Regions from separate parts of the Acidovorax sp. PRC11 genome, predicted to be linked through region 1. Evidence: predicted binding sites of a transcription regulator. Region 1 holds the regulator's gene; the other holds the start of a gene.

Region 1 (10,543 bases):
ATGTCGCGCTCGATCTCGGTGCGATCGCGCTTGACGAGGGTGCCGTCCTTCTCGAACGGCTCGATGAGCTGCAGGATGCCGCCCACGTCGTCCGGCGTGGCCTCGCGCAGCTCCTCGAGCTTCTCGTCCACCACCATGGTGCCGATGCCGTCGTGCACGTAGATCTCCAGCAGCAGCGCGCCGTCCACCGCGAAGGGGATGATGTGGCTGCGCTCCACGCCGTTCTGGCAGGCCTTCACGCAGTGCTGCAGGTAGAACGCCGTGTCGGTGGGCTTCTGGCCCGGCGGCACGCGCGCGAGCATCTGGCGCGCCTGGGCGAGCGGCAGCTCGGTGTCGATCGGGTTGTCCTCGCTCTCGGGCTGCTCCGGGTCGGTGCGGATGCCGGGCACCTCGCAGACGAAGACGAGCTTGTCCGCCTTGAGCGCGATCGCCACCGAGGTTGCCACTTCTTCCATCGTGAGATTGAAGGCCTCGCCCGTCGGCGAGAAGCCGAAGGGCGAGAGCAGCACCAGCGCATCCATCTCCAGCGAACGGCGGATGCCCGCCACATCCACCTTGCGCACCAGGCCCGAATGCTTGAAATCCACGCCGTCCACGATGCCCACGGGGCGCGCGGTGATGAAGTTGCCCGAGATCACGCGCACGGTGGAACCCGCCATCGGCGTGTTGGGCAGACCCTGGCTGAACGCGGCCTCGATCTCGTAGCGCAACTGTCCGGCCGCTTCCTGCGCGCAGTCCAGCGCCACCGAATCGGTGATGCGGATGCCGTGCGAATAGCGCGCCGCATGGCCCTTGGCTGCGAGCTGCTCGTTCACCTGCGGACGGAAGCCGTGCACCAGCACGATCTTCACGCCCATGGCCTGGATCATCGCGAGGTCCTGCGCGATCGACTGCAGCTTGCCGGCCGCGATCGCCTCGCCGGTCAGGGCGATCACGAAGGTCTGGTGGCGGAACTTGTGGATGTACGGAGCCACCGATCGGAACCAGGGAACGAAGGTGAAATTGAAGACTGCGGACATGGAAGGATGCGGGAGGGAGGCGGGACCCGGAGCCTGCCCGGAGGCAGGGGTTGCGTGGGAAGGAGAGCGTTTTCCGGTGCGCGCCGGATTATCGTCGCCAGCGCTGCGGGCTGAAGGGCGCCAGGTCGATTTCGGGCGTTCGCCCGTCCAGCAGCTGCGCGACCAGGCGGCCCGTGCGGGCCGAGGACCCGAGGCCCACGTGTCCGTGCCCGTAGGCATGGACCACGTCCGCGCTGGAAGATGCGGGACCGATGCAGGGCAGACCGTCGCTGGTGCTCGGGCGCCGGCCCATCCAGAGTCTCGCGCCCTCTTCGAGCGGCGCGCGCGGCAGCGCCGGGTACAGATCGAGCAGATGCCGCAGCAGGATGCGTGCGCGGCGCCAGTCGGGTTCGGCCTGCAGCCCCGCGATCTCCACCTGGCCGGCCACGCGCAGGCCGTGCGCCATCTGGTGCACGATGAGCTTGCGGTCCATCACCATGGTCGAGGTGCGCGGGCCGGGCGGCGGCGCACCGGGGCCGGCGCGCACGTCCAGCATCGCGTGGTAGCCGCGTTCGGTGTCCAGCCACACGCGGTCGCCGGCATCGCGGGCCAGGGCCTTCGAATACGCGCCCGCCGCGATCACCGCCGCATCGCACGGCAGGTCGCCCTGGCCGGTGCGCACCGCGACGAGCCGGCCGGCCTCGATCCGCAGCCCCGTCGCCTCGCCCGTCACCCAGCGCGCTCCCAGCGTCTGTGCATGGGCCAGCAGGGCGGCCAGATAGCTACCCGGATCGGCGCAGTGGCCCGCCTCGTCGACGCGCACACCGAAGCGGTACGCGGGCAGCAGGTCCGGCTCCTGCGCGCGCAGATCGCCGCCTTCCAGCGTCTCGAAGGCGATGCCTTCCTGCGCCCGCAAGCGCCAGCCCGGCGCATCCGCCTCGAAACCCTCGCGCGAGGGATACACGTGCAGCAGGCCGCGCCGGGCGACGAGGTGCGGCACGCCGGCGTCTGCCGCCAGGCGTGCATGCAATGCGGGTGCATCGCGCAACAGCTGCCGCAGCGCATGCGCGGTGCGCGCGACGCGGTCCGGCGTGCCCCCGGCATGCAGGAAGCGCGACAGCCAGGGCAGGGCGCGCGGCAGGTAGCCCCAGCGCACGGCGAGCGGCCCGTCCGGGTCCGTGAGGAGGGCAGGAATCTGCTTCCACATGCCCGGGCCGGAGGGCGGCAGGATCGAATGCGATGACAGCCAGCCGGCATTGCCGTAGCTGGTCGCCTCCGGGCCGGCGGCGGGATGCGGGTTCAGCAGCGTCACGCTGCGGCCGGTCCGCAGGATCTCCACCGCACACACGGCGCCCACGATGCCGGCGCCAATCACCACCACGTGCCGGCGGCGCTCGGCGGCAGGGGAAGACGGCAGAACGGCGGGGGCGGGAACAGGAGTGGGGCCTGGAATTGGAACGGCGGAGGGCATCGGGCGGGCCGGTCGCAGGGTGACCGGGAAGGCCTCCATTGCACCACGCCAACGGATCGTTCGGATAATGCGGGTCTCTATGACCGGTTCCGCGCCCCCGAAATCCCCCCTCCCCACATCCGCCCCGACCGCACCGCCGCGCCGCGAGGCCCCGGCCGCGCCCCTGCGCATCGAGTTCCCGCCGGGCCTGCCGGTCTCGGGCAAGCGCGAAGAGATCATGGCCGCCATGCAGGCGCACCAGGTCATCATCGTCTGCGGCGAAACCGGCTCCGGCAAGACCACGCAGCTGCCCAAGATCGCGCTGGCGCTCGGCCGCGGCAAATGCCATGCCAAACCGGGCGAGAAGGGCCGCCTGATCGGCCACACGCAGCCGCGCCGGATCGCGGCGAGCAGCGTCGCCAAGCGCATCGCCGAAGAGCTGCACACGCCGCTGGGCGACGTGGTGGGCTACAAGGTCCGCTTCCAGGACCGGCTGTCGCGCGACGCCTCCGTCAAGCTGATGACGGACGGCATCCTGCTGGCCGAGACGCAGACCGATCCGCTGCTGACCGCCTACGACACGATCATCATCGACGAGGCCCACGAGCGCAGCCTGAACATCGACTTCCTGCTGGGCTACCTCCGACAGATCCTGCCGCGCCGTCCCGACCTGAAGATCGTGGTCACCTCGGCCACGATCGATGCCGAGCGGTTCGCGAAGCATTTCGAATCCGCCAAGGGGCCTGCACCCGTCATCTACGTGTCGGGACGCACCTTTCCGGTGGAGCAGCGCTACCGGCCCTTCGAGGAAAGCCGCGACTATGGCCTGAACGAAGCGATCGCGGACGGCGTGGACGAGCTCTGGTCCGGCAATGCGGCGGGCGACATCCTCGTCTTCCTGCCGGGCGAGCGCGAGATCCGCGAGGCCGCGGACCACCTGCGCAAGCACCTCTCGCACCAGCCCGTGATGCGCGGCGCCGAAGTGCTGCCGCTGTTCGCGCGCCTCTCCCAGGCCGAGCAGGACCGCATCTTCGAAGGCCACACCGGCCGCCGCATCGTGCTGGCGACCAACGTGGCCGAAACCTCGCTCACGGTGCCGGGGGTCCGCTACGTGATCGACGCCGGTACCGCGCGCGTGAAGCGCTACAGCTTCCGCAGCAAGGTCGAGCAACTGCTGATCGAGCCCGTGAGCCAGGCGGCGGCCAACCAGCGGGCGGGCCGTTGCGGCCGGGTGGCCAACGGCATCTGCATCCGGCTCTACGACGAACCCGACTTCAACGGTCGGCCGCGCTTCACCGATCCGGAAATCCTGCGCTCCTCGCTCGCGGGCGTGATCCTGCGCATGAAGTCGCTGCACCTGGGCGACGTGGCGCAGTTTCCGTTCATCGAGGCGCCCTCGGGCCGCGCGATCGCCGACGGCTACCAGTTGCTGGCCGAACTCGGCGCGGTGGACGATGCCAACGAACTCACGCCCATGGGCGTGGAGCTCTCGCGCCTGCCGCTCGACCCGCGCGTGGGCCGCATGATCCTGGAGGCGCGCGACCGCCAGGCGCTGGACGAAGTACTGGTGATCGCCTCGGCCCTGTCGGTGCAGGACGTGCGCGACCGGCCGCTCGAGGCGCAGCAGCAGGCCGACCAGGCCCACGCCAAGTTCGACGACGAGAAGAGCGAATTCAGCGGCTACCTCAAGCTCTGGAAATGGATCAACGAGGCCCGCGGCGGCGCGCCGAGCCTGCCGTCCGCGCGGGCGCAGCGCGACGCCGCGCGCAAGGGCGCTCCCTCGCAGGCGGTGCTGCCGGTGGCGCAGCGCCAGTTGCGCGGCAGCGCCGAGGCGGCGGCCTCCGCGGCAGCCACCGCGTCCGTGCCGGCTGCGGCGCCCACCCACAAGTTGAGCAACCGGCAGTACGAATCGCTGCTGCGCCAGAACTTCATCAGCATCCGGCGCCTGCGCGAGTGGCGCGACATCCACACGCAGCTGCTCACCGTGGTCACCGAGCACCGCTGGCGCATCAATCCGCAGCCGGCCAGCTACGAGCAGATCCACCGCTCCATGCTCGCCGGCCTGCTCGGCAACATCGGCGTGAAGAGCGAGGAAGAGGACTGGTACCTCGGCGCGCGCGGCATCAAGTTCTACAAGCATCCCGGTGCCCACCTGTCGAAAAAGCCCGGGCGCTGGATCGTGGCGGCGGAACTGGTCGAGACCACGCGCCTCTTCGGTCGCGGCATCGCGGCCATCGAGCCCCAGTGGATCGAGGAGATGGGCGGCCACCTGCTCAAGAAGCAGATGCTGGACCCGCACTGGGAGCGCAAGGCCGCGCAGGTGACGGCGCTGGAGCGCGCCACGCTCTACGGCATCGTCATCTACAACAACCGGCGCGTGAACTTCGGAAAGGTGGACCCGCGCACCGCGCGCGATATCTTCCTGCGCGAGGCGCTGGTCGGCGACCAGTGGCCGCAGGACTGGGAGCGCCGGCTGCCGTTCCTGCCCGCCAACCGCAAGCTCATCGCCAAGGTGGAGGAGCTGGAGCACAAGTCGCGCCGCCAGGACGTGCTGGTGGACGAAGAGCTCATCTATGCCTTCTACGACCAGCAGGTGCCTGCCGACATCTGCACCGGCGCGGATTTCGAAACCTGGTACCGCGAGGCCAGCCGGGCGAAGCCGGACCTGCTCAAGCTCACCCGCGACGAGCTGATGCGGCACGAGGCCGCGGGCATCACCACCAGCGCCTTCCCGCGCATGGTGCGGCTGGGCGGGGTGGACTGCGCGGCCACCTACCTGCACGAACCCGGAGACCCGCGCGACGGCGTCACCGTCACGGTGCCGCTCTTCGTGCTCAACCAGGTGAGCGAGGACCGCTGCGAATGGCTGGTGCCCGGCATGCTCAAGGACAAGATCCAGGCGCTGCTCAAAAGCCTGCCGCAGCGCCCGCGCAGCCGCTTCGTGCCGCTGCCGGACAACGCCGCGCGCCTGGCCGAGCTGCTCGGCACGCCCGAGCGCTTCGGGCAGGGCAGCCTGGTGGACGTGCTGCTCAAGCAGGTGCGTGACGAGACCTCGCTCGATGTGAAGCGCGCGGACTTCAAGCTCGACATGCTGAGCCCGCACCTGTTCATGAACTTCCGCGTGGTGCACGAGGACGGACGGCAGTTGGGCCAGGGCCGCAACCTGGGCGCACTCAAGGCCGAATGGGGCGCCAGGGCCCGGGGGGCCTTCCAGGCCCTGGCGGGGCTCAAGCTCGCGGGCGCCGCTCCAGAGCCCGAGCCCGACGTGGCCCCTGCGGAGACGCCCGCTTCTGAACGCTCCCGCAAGGGCGGAGGAGCGCACGGCAGGCCCGGAGACGGGCGTGCGGCTTCCGCCGCCGCAATACCGGCCAGCGCCGGCCCGGTGGCCGCTCCCGCACCCGCGCCGGCCGCCGTGCCGGCGGGCCAGCGCTACACGGCCTGGACCTTCGGCGAATTGCCAGAGCTCATGGAGATCCGCAAGGGCGGGCAGACGCTGATCGGCTTCCCGGCGCTCATCGATGGCGGCGATGCCGTGACCATCGAGGTGTTCGACGAACCCGGGGTGGCCGCGGCGCGCCACCGCGCGGGCCTGCGCCGGCTGTTCGCGCTGCAGATCAAGGATGCGCTCAAGTACCTTGAAAAGAACATCCCGGACCTGCAGAAGATGGCGGTGGCCTATATGCCGCTGGGTACGCAGGAGGAACTGCGCGCGCAGATCATCGACGTGGCGCTGGACCGGGCCTTCCTGGTCGAACCCCTGCCGACGACGGACGCGGACTTCCAGCGCCGGGTGCAGGAAGGCCGGGGCCGGCTCACGCTGATCGCCAACGAGGTCGCCCGGCTGGCCGGTGCGATCCTGCTCGAATACGCCGCGGCGGCCCGCAAGATCAAGGACACGAAAGCCGCGCCCGATGCCACGCAGGACGCCCAACAGCAACTGCAGCGGCTCATGCCGAAGAACTTCCTGGCCGCCGCGCCCTGGTCGCAGCTCGCGCACTTCGCGCGTTATTTGAAGGCCATCACGCTGCGCCTGGACAAGGTGCGCACCGATGCCGCGCGCGACGCCACCCGGCTCGCGGAACTGCGTCCGCAGGAGCAGCGCTACTGGCGCCTGGTGGCGGAGCGCAAGGGCCAGGTGGATGCGCGCATGCAGGAGCTGCGCTGGCTGCTGGAGGAACTGCGGGTGAGCTTCTTCGCGCAGGAGCTGCGCACGCCGCAGCCGGTGAGCGTGAAGCGGCTGGACAAGCTCTGGGCGCAGATCAACAGCTGAGAAGCGGAAACCTTTCTGCTGGGCCGTGAAGACGCTCGGCAAGAGCGCCTTGCCCCCATCAGTTCAGCACCGCCTCGGCAGCGGCCCAGCGTTCCAGCTCCGCCCGCACGTCGGCCATGCGGCCGGAGATCACGAAACGCTCCGGCGTCCCCGCATGGCGGCGCTGGACCACCCGCACCGGCCCCGGGACCCGGGCCGTGCAGCCGCGCCCCGAGGCGGCTGCGTGGCGCGCGCCCCGCTCGGCGGGAGCCGGGAGTGCGAGAACGGGGGTTGTGGAGGTGAAAATGCCGCCGAGGTGGCTGGCCGGTTGACCGGCAGCGGTCGAACCAGCTGCGGCCGGACCTTCGCCTTCGATGTTCTCGTCACGGTGGGCACGCGGGCGCATCGGCTCGTCCACCGCGCCATGCACGGTGCAGGCCGGACGGTGCGGCCAGCGCGACCAGGCCGGGGCCGCGGCCTCGCTGCGGGCCGCCGGAGCGCCCCGCAGCCACCGGAAGAGCCCGCGCAGCGGACGGAACGAAGAGAGGGCCGTGAAATCGAGCAGAGCCTTTGCCATGAAAAAATCTCCAGCGGTCAGGATGGGTTGAACACTGGCAGGATTGGCCTCGAACAGGCAGGGCGATGCCGCAGGGTTGGCCATCCACGCGAAGGGGAGGGCCAGCGCCCGCCACCTGGGCAACGCTGGAAGGAGGGGTGCAGGGAATGCGGCAGCCTGGCCCGGCACCCGAGAGATGCCGTGCGACCGCCGTTCCGAGCGGAGCCCGCTGCGGTTACATCAGCATCGTGTTGCGGATGAGCCCGACGGCCAGGCCTTCGATCTCGAAGGCTTCGCCCGGCTGCACGGTGATGATCGGGTAGTCGGGGTTCTCCGGCAGCAGCTCGATGGAGCCCGCCGTGCGGCGCAGGCGCTTCACCGTGACCTCATCACCCAGGCGGGCCACGATGATCTGCCCGTTGCGTGCATCGCGCGTGGACTGCACGGCGAGCAGGTCGCCGTCCATGATGCCGGCATCGCGCATCGACATGCCGCGCACCTTGAGCAGGTAGTCGGGCTTGTGCTGGAACAGGCTGCCTTCGACGCTGTAGGTCTGGTCCACATGTTCCTCGGCGAGAATCGGCGAGCCGGCTGCGACGCGGCCGATCAGCGGCAGCATGAGCTGCGAGATGCCGGGAATGGGCAGGTGGAACTGGGTGCCGCGGGCGGCATTGATGGACCGCACGGCCTCGCCCCGCAGGCGGATGCCGCGGGACGTGCCGCTCACCAGTTCGATGACGCCCTTGCGCGCGAGCGCCTGCAGGTGCTCTTCGGCCGCGTTGGCGGACTTGAAACCGAACTCCGCAGCGATCTCGGCCCGCGTGGGCGGCGCGCCGGTGCGGGCGATGGCCGTCTGGATGAGGTCGAGGATCTGCTGCTGGCGGGCGGTGAGCTTGGGGCTGTCGAGCATGCGGGCACTCCGGTGAAGGATATTGGCGCCGGACCGGCGCTGGAAGGGGCGGATCGGCCAACCCTGTGGTTCGATCCAGTCACTGTATTTTTAAACAGTTTCTAAAGGCAATGCAAGTGGGTGCAGAAAAAATCGTGGTGCTCGGCACCGGCGGAACCATCGCCGGAACGGCTGCCAGCGCGGAAGACACCATCGGCTACACGGCCGCGCAGGTGGGCATCGGCGCGCTTCTGGACGCCGTGCCCGGGCTGGCGCAGGCCGCCGGCGCGGCGCAGCTCGTGTCGGAGCAGGTGGCCCAGATCGACAGCAAGGACATGGACGAGGACGTCTGGAAGGCGCTGGCGCTGCGGTGTGCCGCGCACCTGGCCGACCCCGGCGTGCGCGCGGTCGTGGTGACGCACGGCACCGACACGCTGGAGGAGACCGCGTGGTTCCTGCACCGGGTGCTGGCTGGCGCGCGGCACAAGCCGGTGGTGCTGGTGTCCGCCATGCGCCCGGCCACCGCCACAGCCCCGGACGGGCCGCAGAACCTGCTCGACGGCGTGGCCGTGGCCGCCACGCCCGGCGCGCACGGCGTGGTGGCGGTGGCGGCCGGTGAGATCCATGGTGCCCGGGGCGTGCGCAAGGTGCATCCCCAGCGGCTGCATGCGTTCGATTCGGGCGAAGCCGGCCCTCTCGGCTGGGTGGAGCAGGGGGCCGTGCGGCTGGCCGGAGGCTGGCCCGCGGCCGCGGAGTCGGCGGACTCCGCCCTGCAGGCCGTCGCGCAGGCCGCCGCCTGGCCGCGCGTGGAGATCGTGCTGTCCCATGCGGGCGCCACCGGTCGCGCCGTGGAACTGCTGGCCGCGGACGGTGTGGACGGCATCGTGGTGGCCGCCACGGGCAACGGGACGCTGCACCACCGCCTGCAGTCCGCGCTGGAGCGGGCGCAGGCGGGGGGAACGGCGGTCCGTGTGAGCACGCGCTGCCCCCTGGGCCGCGTGCTGCCGCGCCCGGACGACACGCTGCCCGACGCGCGAGGCATGGGCCCGGTGAAGGCGCGCGTGGATCTGCTCCTGGAATTGCTGGCGCGCGCCTGACTGCGGCGTGGACCGGAGGCCGGGGGCCGCCTGCCGGCCGCTGCCGGCGGCAGCACGAGCGGGGATCGGCCCCGCACGCAAAAACGCCGCCCGAAGGCGGCGTCGTCTTGGTGCTGGACCCTGGCCGGGCCGCGTGCCCCGGCCCGGGCCCCGCCAGGCGGATGTCAGTCCGCGAGCGCGGCGAGTGCCCGCTGCGTGATCTCTTCGACCGAACCCGTGCCGCTGATGGCGCGGTACTTCGGTGCGTTGGCGGGATCGGCCTTGGCCCAGCTGGAGTAGTACTCCACGAGCGGGCGCGTCTGGGCGCTGTACACCTCCAGGCGCTTCTTCACGGTCTCTTCCTTGTCGTCCTCGCGCTGGATCAGCTCCTCGCCGGTGACGTCGTCCTTGCCTTCCACCTTCGGCGGGTTGAAGCGCACGTGGTAGGTGCGCCCGCTGGCGGGGTGCGAACGGCGGCCGCTCATGCGCTCGACGATGGCCTCGAACGGCACGTCGATCTCCAGCACGTAATCGAGCTTCACGCCCGCGGCCTTCATGGCGTCGGCCTGGGGAATGGTGCGCGGAAAGCCGTCGAAGAGGAATCCCTGGGCGCAGTCGGGCTGGGCGATGCGGTCCTTCACGAGACCGATGATGAGGTCGTCGCTCACCAGCTTGCCGGCATCCATCACGGCCTTGGCCTCCAGGCCCAGCGGCGTGCCGGCCTTGACGGCGGCGCGCAGCATGTCGCCCGTCGAGATCTGCGGAATGCCGTATTTCTGGCAGATGAACGCGGCTTGCGTGCCCTTCCCGGCGCCGGGCGCGCCCAAAAGAATCAGTCTCATGGAAGTCCTCTAAGTGTTGAATTCGGCCAGCGCGCGACGCCCGGGGCTGCCGTAGGGCCCGGGGTGGCGCTTTCAATCGCGGGCAAGGATAGCATGCGTGTCCTTCCGTCTGACTGACAACTGCGACACCGTCGTGACGGCGCGGCGCAGGCGCCGTGCAGGCGGGTTCAGCCCAGCAGTGCGCGCACCCTGGCGAGGTCTTCGGGGGTGTCCACGCCCGGGCCCGGGGCGGCGTCGGCCACGTGGACGGCGATGCGGTGCCCGTGCCAGAGCGCGCGCAACTGTTCCAGCGCCTCGACGGCTTCGGTGGGGGCGGGCGGCAGGGCGGGGAAGGCCTGCAGGAAGGCTGCACGGTAGCTGTAGATGCCGACGTGCCGCAGCGGCGCGTAGCCGGCCGGCATGCCCGGGTGCCCCGGCTCCCACCAGGCGGCACCCGCATGGTCCCGCGCATGCGGGATGGAGGCACGGCTGAAGTAGTGGGCC
Region 2 (10,543 bases), on a different contig from region 1:
TTGCCCGCATCGATCTCGCGCGCGGCCACGGCGATGCTGTCGGCGCCGCTGCGCACCCGGCCTGTGACCTGCGCCAGGTTGTCGTTCATCTGGCGCAGCGCCTCCAGCAACTGGCCGGTCTCGTCGCGTCCGGCCTCGGCGACGGTGGTGGTGAGGTCGTTGGCGGCCACGGCCCGCGCCACGCGCACGGCCTCGCCGAGCGGGCGCGTAATGCCGCGGGTGATCCACAGGCCGACCGCGGCACCCAGGGCCAGGGCCAGCACGGTGGCGATGGTCACGGCCGTGCGGGTCTGCAGGTATTCGGCCTCGACCTGGCCGAGGGCGGCATCGATGTTGCCGCGCTGCAGATCCAGGATCCGCTGCACGTTCTGGAGGTATTGCTGGGTGAGCGGCTGGAACTCCTGCGTGAACAGGCGCTGCGCCTCGTCCAGCCGGCCCTCGCGCTTGGCCTTGTAGAGCGCGTCGCGGGACGCGAGGTAGGTGACGCGCGTCTTCTGGATCTCGGCCATCACCGCCTTTTCCTGCTCGGTCTGCGACAGCGAATCGATGCGCTTGAGCATGTCGCCCGACTGGCGCGACGAGGCGGCCGCTTCTTCCGCGAACCGGTCGCTCAGCGCCTGGTCATTGCTGAGCGCCACGGCCTTGGTCCGCTGCACGCTGACGTGGATGTTGCGCGCCCAGTCGCTGATCAGGCGCTCCTTGAGCAGGGCCTCGGATCCGACGCCCTTCACGGAGCGGACCATGGCTCCCATGTTGGTGAGGCCCAGCATGTTCATCAGGAACATGATCAGCAGGATGAGGGCGAACCCCAAGGCGAGCCGCGTGGAAATCTTCAGATTCTTCATGGGCAGGGCTCCAGATCGACCCCACGGAGGAAGCGCGGCTGGAGCCGCCAGAACCTCTCCGTGTTCGCGTGCGCGGATGGTGCACCGGTACACGCCGAAACACCAATGCGCGTTTCCACCATTCCCAGAGGACGATGCGGCGGCGCAACGAAAAAAGGCCGCCATGGCGATGGCGGCCTGGGGGATCGGCAGGTGGATGCCGGCCTGGCGCGGCCCGCAGGCCCGCCGAATGCGTTCTGGCGAGACCGGCTTACTCGACGCGCTGCACGGCGTTCGGCTTGAAGCCCAGGTCCGCCGCACGGCCCTTGCGTCCGCGCGGGAAGCGTGCATTGTTGAGGCTGCGGATCTCCAGCGTCTCGTCGCGCTCCTTGCCGCCGCGGCCCACGCCCGCGATGCGCACGCTGCGGGTGTAGGCCGCCGCGCCGGCCAGCGTGTCCTTGGGCTCCAGGTCGATCAGCATCAGGCCGCGCCCACCGTTGGCCATCTGCTTGAGTTCCGCGATCTCGAAAGTGAGGATGCGGCCGCCCGCCGAGGCGCAGCACACGTGCGTGGCCGGTGCCAGCGGCTGGCTGCCGTTCGCGAACGCCGCGTGCGACGGCCGGCAGAGCTGCTCGCCCTCGCCCAGCGAGATGAACGCCTTGCCGCCGCGGTTGCGCGCAGTCATGTGCTCCACGGCCGCGATGAAGCCGTAGCCGCCCGAGCCCGCGAGCAGCAGCGCCGCGTTGGCCGGCCCGGCGAAGTAGTGCACCGGCTGCGTGCCGGCCTCCAGGTCGATCAGCGTGGTGATCGGCTGGCCGTCGCCCCGGGCGCCGGGCAGTTGCGCGACGGCCACCGAGTACACCCGTCCGTTGCTGCCGAACGCGATGAGGGTATCGACCGTGCGGCACTCGAAGGTGCCGTAGAGCGCATCGCCCGCCTTGAACGCGAAGGTGCCGGCATCGTGGCCGTGGCCCTGGCGCGCGCGCACCCAGCCCTTCTGCGAGACGACCACCGTCACGGGCTCGTCGACCACCTTCACTTCGGCGGTGGCGCGCTTGTCGGCCTGGATGAGCGTGCGGCGCGCGTCGGCGAACTGCTTCGCGTCCTGCTCGATCTCCCGCACCATCAGGCGGCGCAGCGAGGCGGGGTTGGCGAGGATGTCCTCCAGCTTGCCCTGCTCCTCGCGCAGTTCCTTGAGCTCCTGCTCGATCTTGATCGCCTCCAGCCGCGCGAGCTGGCGCAGGCGGATTTCCAGGATGTCCTCGGCCTGCCGGTCCGAGAGGCGGAAGCGCTCTATCAGCGCGGCCTTGGGTTCGTCGGCCGTGCGGATGATCGCGATCACCTCGTCGATGTTGAGCAGCACCGTCTGCCGCCCCTCGAGGATGTGGATGCGGTCCAGCACCTTGGAGAGGCGGTGCTGGCTGCGCCGCGTGATGGTCTGCTGGCGGAACGCGATCCACTCCTCCAGCATGCGCCGCAGCGACTTCTGCACCGGCTTGCCGTCCAGGCCCACCATGGTCAGGTTGATCGGCGCGGAGGTCTCCAGGCTGGTGTGCGCGAGCAGCGTGGTGATGAGCTCCTGCTGCGGCACCTTGCCCGTCTTCGGCTCGAACACGATGCGCACGGGCGCGTCCTTGCTCGACTCGTCGCGCACCACGTCCAGCACGCCCAGCACCGTGGCCTTGAGCTGCGTCTGCTCCTGCGAGAGCGCCTTCTTGCCCGCCTTCACCTTGGGATTGGTGAGCTCCTCGATCTCTTCGAGCACCTTCTGCGCGGAGACGCCGGGCGGCAGTTCGGTGACCACCATCTGCCACTGGCCGCGTGCGAGATCCTCGATCTTCCAGCGCGCGCGCACCTTGAGGCTGCCGCGCCCGGTGCGGTAGGCGTCCTGGATGTCGCTCGGGCTGCTGATGATCTGGCCGCCGCCCGGATAGTCGGGGCCCGGCACCATCGCGGCGAGCTCCTCGTCGGCGAGTTTCGGGTTCTTCACCAGCGCCACGCAGGCGTCGGCGATCTCGCGCAGGTTGTGGCTCGGGATCTCGGTGGCCAGGCCCACGGCGATGCCGCTCGCGCCGTTGAGCAGCGCGAACGGCAGGCGCGCGGGCAGCTGGCGCGGCTCTTCCGTGCTGCCGTCGTAGTTGGGCACGAAATCGACCGTGCCCTGGTCTATCTCGTCGAGCAGCAGGCTGGCGATGCGCGTGAGCCGCGCCTCGGTGTAGCGCATGGCCGCGGCGCCGTCGCCGTCGCGGCTGCCGAAGTTGCCCTGCCCGTCGATGAGCGGATAGCGCTGGCTGAAGTCCTGCGCGAGCCGCACCAGCGCGTCGTAGGCCGACTGGTCGCCGTGCGGATGGAAGCGGCCCAGCACGTCGCCCACCACGCGGGCGCTCTTCACGGGCTTGGCGGGCACGTTGCGCGTGGGGCCGCCGTAGGCCAGGCCCATGCGCTCCATGGCGAAGAGGATGCGGCGCTGCACCGGCTTCATGCCGTCGCACACGTCCGGCAGCGCGCGGCCCTTCACCACCGAGAGCGCGTACTCCAGGTAGGCGCGCTGCGCATAGCCTGCCAGGCCGAGCTGGTCGTCGGACGCGGGCTGGGTGAAGTCGAGGGTGGGTTGGTCGTTGTCGCTCATGCGTGGGAAAGGATGGAAGGAAAAACGCGGCAGCCGGTGCGCCGCGGTGTCGTTCGGTGATTCAGGGCGCGCCCTGCGCCAGCGGCGCCGCCAGCTCCATGCGCACGCGGCCGGCGGCGGCCCCGCGGCCCGCGGCCAGCGGCGATGGCGCGGGCGCCACGGCAGCGGGCTTGAGCAGGGCATAGAGCCCCAGCACGCTCTTCACGTAATTCTGCGTTTCGCGGTAGGCGGGAATGCGCCGGCCGGCGCGCTGCACCGCGCCCTCGCCCGCGTTGTAGGCCGCCAGGGCCAGGTCCAGCCGGCCCTCGAAGAGATCGATCAGGTGGCGCAGGTAGCGCGCGCCGGCCGCCACGTTGGTGCCCGGATCGGTGAGCTTCTGCTCCACCGAACGCTTCGCCTCGCGCGCCACGCCGAAGCGCTGGGCCGTGGCCGGCATCACCTGCATGAGCCCCACCGCGCCGCGCGGCGACACCGCCTGCGGATCGAACCCCGATTCGGTGGCGATCACCGCCTGCAGCAGTTCGTAGTCGAGCCCGTGCTGGTTCGCCGAGGCGCGCAGGAAGTGCTTCACGCGCTTGACCTCCGGCGCGATGTCGAAATACGCCAGCCGCCGCGCGCTCTCCGGCGTGGCTCCGGGCGCCGCGCCGGGCGGCACGAGGCCCGTGCCCGTGGCGCGGCCGTCCTTGGTGGAATCGAACACGTCGCCGCGGAAGAACAGGCTGTAGCGCTCGTCGATGCGCTCGGCCGCGAAATGCGTCACGCCGCGGTCGTCCACGTAGGCCCAGAGGTCCGCATGCGCGGACTGCACCGGCAGCCAGAGCGCCAGGGCCAGCGCGGCCACGCGCGCGCCGGCAGCCGCCTGCCGCCGCAGCCACGCCGCCGCACCACCACCACCGGAGCGCCGCGCCGCCATGGCTCAGATGTCCACGTCCACGGCGTCGCCGTGCAGTTCCATGAGCTCGCGTCGCGCAGCCGCCTCGCCCTTGCCCATGAGCTTGGTGATCAGGCCCTCGGTCTCGGCGAAGCCCATCGCGCCCAGCTGCACGGGCAGCAGGCGGCGGGTGTCGGGATTGAGCGTGGTCTCCCAGAGCTGCTCGGCGTTCATCTCGCCCAGGCCCTTGAAGCGGCTGATCTGGCACTTCTCGCGCGCCACGCCGTCCTTGGCGCACTTGTCGAGGATCGCCTCCAGCTCGCCGTCGTCCAGCGCATACACCTTCGAGGCCGGCTTCTTGCCGCGCGCCGGCACGTCCACGCGGTAGAGCGGCGGCCGCGCCACGTAGATGTGGCCGGTCTCGATCAGCTTGGGGAAGTGGCGGAAGAACAGCGTGAGCAGCAGCACCTGGATGTGCGAGCCGTCCACGTCGGCGTCCGACAGGATGCAGACCTTGCCGTAGCGCAGGCCGGAGAGGTCCGGCGTGTCGTTCGGGCCGTGCGGATCGACGCCCAGCGCCACGGAGATGTCGTGGATCTCGGTGTTGGCGAACAGCCGGTCGCGGTCCACCTCCCAGGTGTTGAGCACCTTGCCGCGCAGCGGCAGCACGGCCTGGCACTCCTTGTCGCGGCCCATCTTGGCGCTGCCGCCGGCGGAGTCGCCCTCCACCAGGAACACCTCGTTGTGCGAGAGGTCGCGGCTTTCGCAATCGGTGAGTTTGCCGGGCAGCACGGCCACGCCGGAACCCTTCTTCTTCTCGACCTTCTGGCCAGCCTTCTGGCGCGTCTGCGCGGCCTTGATGGCGAGTTCGGCGAGCTTCTTGCCGTAGTCCACGTGCTGGTGCAGCCACAGCTCGAGCGCCGGGCGCACGAAGCCGCTCACCAGCCGCACGGCGTCGCGCGAATTGAGCCGCTCCTTGATCTGGCCCTGGAACTGCGGGTCCAGCACCTTGGCCGAGAGCACGTACGAGGCACGCGCGAACACGTCCTCGGGCAGCAGCTTGACGCCCTTCGGCAGCAGCGAATGCAGTTCGATGAAGCTCTTGACGGCATTGAACAGGCCGTCGCGCAGGCCGCTCTCGTGCGTGCCGCCCGCGCTCGTGGGAATCAGGTTGACGTAGCTCTCGCGCATGGGTTGGCCTTCCTCGGTGAAGGCCACGCACCACGCGGCGCCTTCGCCTTCGGCGAAGTTCTCGCTGTGCCGGTCGGCATAGCCGTCGCCCTCGAAGAGAGGGATCACCGGATCGTGCGAAAGGTTCTGGCCGAGGTAGTCGCGCAGGCCGCCCTTGTACTGCCAGGTCTGCGTCTCCTTCGTCTTCTCGTTGACCAGGGACACCGTCACGCCCGGCATCAGCACGGCCTTGCTGCGCAGCAGGTGGACCAGCTCGCCCATGGGCAGCGCCGTCGATTCGAAGTATTTGCCGTCCGGCCACACGCGCACCGTCGTGCCCTGGCGGCGCTCGCCCGCGGCCAGCGGCCGGGACGTGAGCGGCTCGGTGACGTCGCCGCCCTCGAACACGAGGCGCGCGATCTGCCCCTCGCGGTGGGTGGAGGCCTCCAGCCGCAGCGCGAGCGCGTTGGTGACCGAGACGCCCACGCCGTGCAGGCCGCCCGAGAAGCTGTAGGCGCCGCCCTTGCCCTTGTCGAACTTGCCGCCCGCGTGCAGCCGCGTGAAGACCAGCTCGATCACCGGGGCCTTCTCCTCGGGGTGCAGGCCGAACGGAATGCCGCGGCCGTCGTCCTCGATGCCGACGGAGCCGTCGGCATGCAGGGTGACTTTGATGCGCTTGCCGTGCCCGGCCAGGGCCTCGTCGGCCGCGTTGTCGAGCACTTCCTGGATGATGTGCAGCGGGTTGTCGGTGCGCGTGTACATGCCCGGCCGCTGCTTCACGGGCTCCAGGCCCTTGAGCACGCGGATCGAACCTTCGGAATAGTCGCTGGGCGAGACGGAAGAGGGTTTGGCTGCCATGGGCGCGGATTGTAGTGCGGCCCGCCCGGCGACACTGGATGGAAAGACAGTCGCCCGCATGCGGCACGGGTTAACCCCCACCGGCCCGCGAGCGCCGCGCGCCACTTTTGGCTACATTCGCCGGATGTCCTCCGAAACCCCCAAGCTCTCCATGGTGCAGGTCCTCGCCTGCGGCGCGGCCATCGTCACGCTCTCCATGGGCATCCGCCACGGCTTCGGCCTGTGGCTGCAGCCGATCACCCAGGACATGGGCTGGACGCGCCAGAGCTTCGCGCTGGCGATCGCCGTGCAGAACCTCGCCTGGGGCGTGTTCGGCATCTTCGCGGGCATGGCGGCCGACCGCTTCGGCGCCTTCCGCGTGCTGATCGGCGGCGCGGTGCTCTACGCCGCGGGCCTGGCCGGCATGGCGCTATCGCCCACGCCGCTGCTGTTCGCGCTCACCGCGGGCGTGCTGATCGGCGCCGCCCAGGCGGGCACCACCTACGCGGTGATCTACGGCGTGCTGGGGCGGCAGATCCCGGCCGAGAAGCGCTCCTGGGCCATGGGGGTCGCGGCGGCCGCGGGCTCGTTCGGGCAATTCCTCATGGTGCCGGTGGAAGGGCAGCTCATCGCCCGCCTGGGCTGGCAGGAGTCGCTGCTCGCGCTCTCGGTGATGGTGCTGCTGATCGTGCCAATCGCCTTCGGCCTGCGCGAGCCGGGGTTCGGGCGCGCGGCCGCGGGCGCCGCCGGTAGTGCCCGCCCGCCGCGCGGCCAGAGCGTGGGCGAGGCCCTCTCCGAAGCGCTGCGCTATCCCAGCTTCCTGCTGCTCACGGCCGGCTACTTCGTCTGCGGTTTCCAGGTGGTCTTCATCGGCGTGCACATGCCGAGCTACCTCAAGGACCACGGCCTCTCGCCCCAGGTGGCGAGCTACGCGCTGGCGCTCATCGGCCTCTTCAACGTCTTCGGCACCTACATCGCGGGCACGCTGGGCCAGCGCATGGCGCGCCGGCACATCCTGGCGTTCATCTACTGCGCCCGCGCCGTGGCGATCACCGTGTTCCTGATCGCGCCGCTCACGCCGGTGTCGGTGTACGTGTTCTCGGCGGTGATCGGCTTCCTGTGGCTCTCCACCGTGCCGCCCACCAACGCGACGGTGGCGCAGATCTTCGGCGTGCAGCACCTCTCGATGCTGGGCGGCTTCGTGTTCTTCAGCCACCAGATCGGCAGCTTCCTGGGCGTCTGGCTGGGAGGCTATCTCTACGACCGCACGGGCAGCTACGACGTGGTCTGGTACCTCGCCATCGCGCTGGGCGTCGCGGCCGGCCTCATCAACCTGCCGGTGCGCGAATCGCCGATCGTGCGCTCCCCGGCCCGGGCAGGCGCCGCCGTGTGAGCCGCGGCATGCACGCCATGGTCGACACCGCCCGGCCCGCATCCACTCCGCGCCGCCCCGCCTGGAAACGGCGGCTGGCAATGGCCGCCGCGGCCGCCGCGGCGCTGTCCGCCGCTTTCGCGCTGTACGCGGAGCCCGGTTTCGTGGTCATGATGGCGGACCAGGTCTGGTCCTGCTTCTGACCGATCCATCGCGGGCCCGTCCCGGCCCTCCCCCGCGTCCCGCCGGCCTTCGCCATGCAGCCCTCCCCTCCTCTCCCGCGCACCGCAGCGCCCGGCCACGCCGCCCCCTCCGACTGGATCGTGCGCTGGGCCCATCTGGTGCCGCCCCATGGCCGCGTACTGGACGTGGCCTGCGGCGGCGGCCGGCACCTGCGCTGGTTCCACGCGCGCGGCCATGCCGTCGCGGGCGTGGACCGCTCCGGGCCCGAGGTCGCCGCGCTGGCGGGCCTGGGCGAGCTGGTCTGCGCCGACATCGAACAGGGCCCCTGGCCGTTCGCCGGTCGCCGCTTCGATGCCGTCGTGGTCACCCACTACCTCTGGCGTCCGCTGCTGCCCACCCTGGTGCAGAGCGTCGCGCCCGGCGGCGTGCTGCTCTACGAGACCTTCGCGCACGGCAACGGCACCGTGGGCCGTCCATCGCGGCCGGACTTTCTGCTCGAACCCGGGGAACTGCTGGGTGCCTGCGCGGGTCTGAGGATCGTGGCCTACGAGGACGGCTTCCTGCCGTCGCCGGAACGCTTCGTGCAGCGCATCGCGGCCGTCCGGCAGGCGCCCGGCGACGCACCGCCTCGCCACCCCCTCGTGCCGCCGCCCCCCGGTTAACCCCCCGGCCGGGCCGGTTACACACTCGTTAGAATGCCCCTTTACCGTTTTCCTTCGCGGACATGACCTCTTCCAGCGCCACCCTCACCGGCAGCATCGTCGCCCTCGTCACCCCCATGCATGAGGACGGCAGCGTGGACTACTCCACCCTGCGCAAGCTGATCGACTGGCACGTCGCCGAGGGCACCGACTGCATCGGCGTCGTGGGCACCACGGGCGAATCGCCCACGGTGAACGTCGAGGAGCACTGCGAGATCATCCGCGTCGCGGTCGAGCAGTCCGCCGGCCGCGTGCCGATCATGGCCGGCTGCGGCGCCAACTCCACGGCCGAGGCGATCGAGCTGGCCCGCTTCGCCAAGAAGGTGGGCGCCGACAGCCAGCTGCAGGTCGTGCCCTACTACAACAAGCCCACCCAAGAGGGCCAGTACCAGCACTTCAAGGCGATCGCCGAGGCCGTGGGCGACCTGCCCACCATCCTCTACAACGTGCCCGGCCGCTCCGTCGCGGACATGCTGCACGACACGGTGCTGCGCCTCGCCCAGGTGCCCGGCATCATCGGCATCAAGGAAGCCACCGGCAACATCGAGCGCGCGCAGTGGCTGATCCGCGACGTGCCCAAGGGCTTCGCCGTCTATTCGGGCGACGATCCGACGGCCGTGGCGCTCATGCTCTGCGGCGGCCAGGGCAACATCAGCGTCACCGCCAACGTGGCGCCGCGCCTCATGCACGAGCTCTGCGTGGCCGCGATCGCGGGCGACACGCGCCGCGCCATGGAGATCCAGCTGCGCCTGATGCCGGTGCACAAGCACCTCTTCGTCGAAGCCAACCCCATCCCCGTGAAGTGGGCCCTGCAGCGCATGGGCCTGTGCGGCGGCACGATGCGCCTGCCCATGACGCCGCTGTCGTCCGCGAGCGAACCCGTGGTGGAAGCCGCGCTGCGCTCCGCCGGCCTGCTCTGAAGCGCGCCGGCCCACGCTCCGTCCGACCGCCCGCGCCTTCCGCCGCAGCACACTCCAGAGACACCGTTTAAGGATTTCCGCGTGAACGCTATCAACCGCCTGGGCCTGCTCGGCCTTGCCATGGCCCTCTCCGCCTGCTCCGTGCTGGAGAACGACAAGATCGACTACAAGAGCGCCACCAAGGGCCCGACCCTCGAAGTGCCGCCGGACCTGACCCAGCTCTCGCGCGACTCGCGCTACACCATTCCCGGCGGCGTGGTCTCCGCCGCGGCCTTCCAGGCCGGCCAGGCGCAGCGCCAGCCCGGCACCGTCAACGCCGCCTCGCAGTCGCTGGGCGACGTGCGCATCGAGCGCGACGGCAACCAGCGCTGGCTGGTCGTGAAGCGTCCGGCCGATACGCTCTGGGAGCCCGTGCGCGACTTCTGGAACGAGAACGGCTTCGTGCTGCAGATCGACCAGCCCAACCTCGGCATCATGGAAACCGACTGGGCCGAGAACCGCGCCAAGCTGCCGCAGGACATCATCCGCTCCACGCTCGGCAAGGTGTTCGACTCGATCTATTCCACCGGCGAGCGCGACAAGTTCCGCACGCGCCTGGAGCGCGCCTCCGATGGCTCGACCGAGATCTACATCAGCCACCGCGGCATGGTCGAGGTCTACAGCTCCGCCCAGAAGGACAGCACCGTGTGGCAGCCCCGCCCGGTCGATCCGGAGCTGGAAACCGAATTCCTGCGCCGCCTGATGGTCAAGCTCGGCGTGAGCGAGGAGCAGTCCCGCGCCGTGGCCGCCGCGCCCGTGCAGACGCCGCCGACGGCCCGCATCGCCCGTGTGGGCAACGCGCCGGTGGTGCAGCTCGACGAGAACTTCGACCGCGCATGGCGGCGCGTGGGCCTGGCCCTCGACCGCACCGGCTTCACCGTCGAAGACCGCGACCGCGCCCAGGGCGTGTACTTCGTGCGCTACGTGGAGCCCACCGAGAAGAAGGACCCGGGCTTCTTCGCCAAGCTGCTGGGCCGCTCGAACGATGCGGCGCCGC

Evidence for each region. Region 1 encodes LexA, which represses DNA repair genes until DNA is damaged. Its sites were predicted from a motif close to ACTGTATNNNNATACAGT; they were not measured.
Region 2: a site for LexA is predicted at 6,386-6,403, ahead of Q9R47_RS14325 (DNA topoisomerase IV subunit B). Genes of this name have one in related genera too.

What each region holds. Positions count from the first base shown of each region.
Region 1 covers NZ_JAUZUQ010000003.1:243,198-253,740, reverse strand. Annotated here, with positions in the region: gene argA (amino-acid N-acetyltransferase) at 1-1,019, opposite strand, end outside; gene Q9R47_RS05090 (FAD-dependent oxidoreductase) at 1,108-2,379, opposite strand; gene hrpA (ATP-dependent RNA helicase HrpA) at 2,549-6,718, shown strand; gene Q9R47_RS05080 (hypothetical protein) at 6,777-7,274, opposite strand; gene lexA (transcriptional repressor LexA) at 7,489-8,163, opposite strand; gene Q9R47_RS05070 (asparaginase) at 8,274-9,239, shown strand; gene adk (adenylate kinase) at 9,404-10,060, opposite strand; gene kdsB (3-deoxy-manno-octulosonate cytidylyltransferase) at 10,228-10,543, opposite strand, start outside.
Region 2 covers NZ_JAUZUQ010000011.1:98,071-108,613, reverse strand. Annotated here, with positions in the region: gene Q9R47_RS14340 (methyl-accepting chemotaxis protein) at 1-845, opposite strand, end outside; gene parC (DNA topoisomerase IV subunit A) at 1,096-3,453, opposite strand; gene Q9R47_RS14330 (lytic transglycosylase domain-containing protein) at 3,515-4,366, opposite strand; gene Q9R47_RS14325 (DNA topoisomerase IV subunit B) at 4,370-6,352, opposite strand; gene Q9R47_RS14320 (MFS transporter) at 6,477-7,724, shown strand; gene Q9R47_RS14315 (hypothetical protein) at 7,733-7,906, shown strand; gene Q9R47_RS14310 (class I SAM-dependent methyltransferase) at 7,961-8,548, shown strand; gene dapA (4-hydroxy-tetrahydrodipicolinate synthase) at 8,611-9,507, shown strand; gene bamC (outer membrane protein assembly factor BamC) at 9,589-10,543, shown strand, end outside.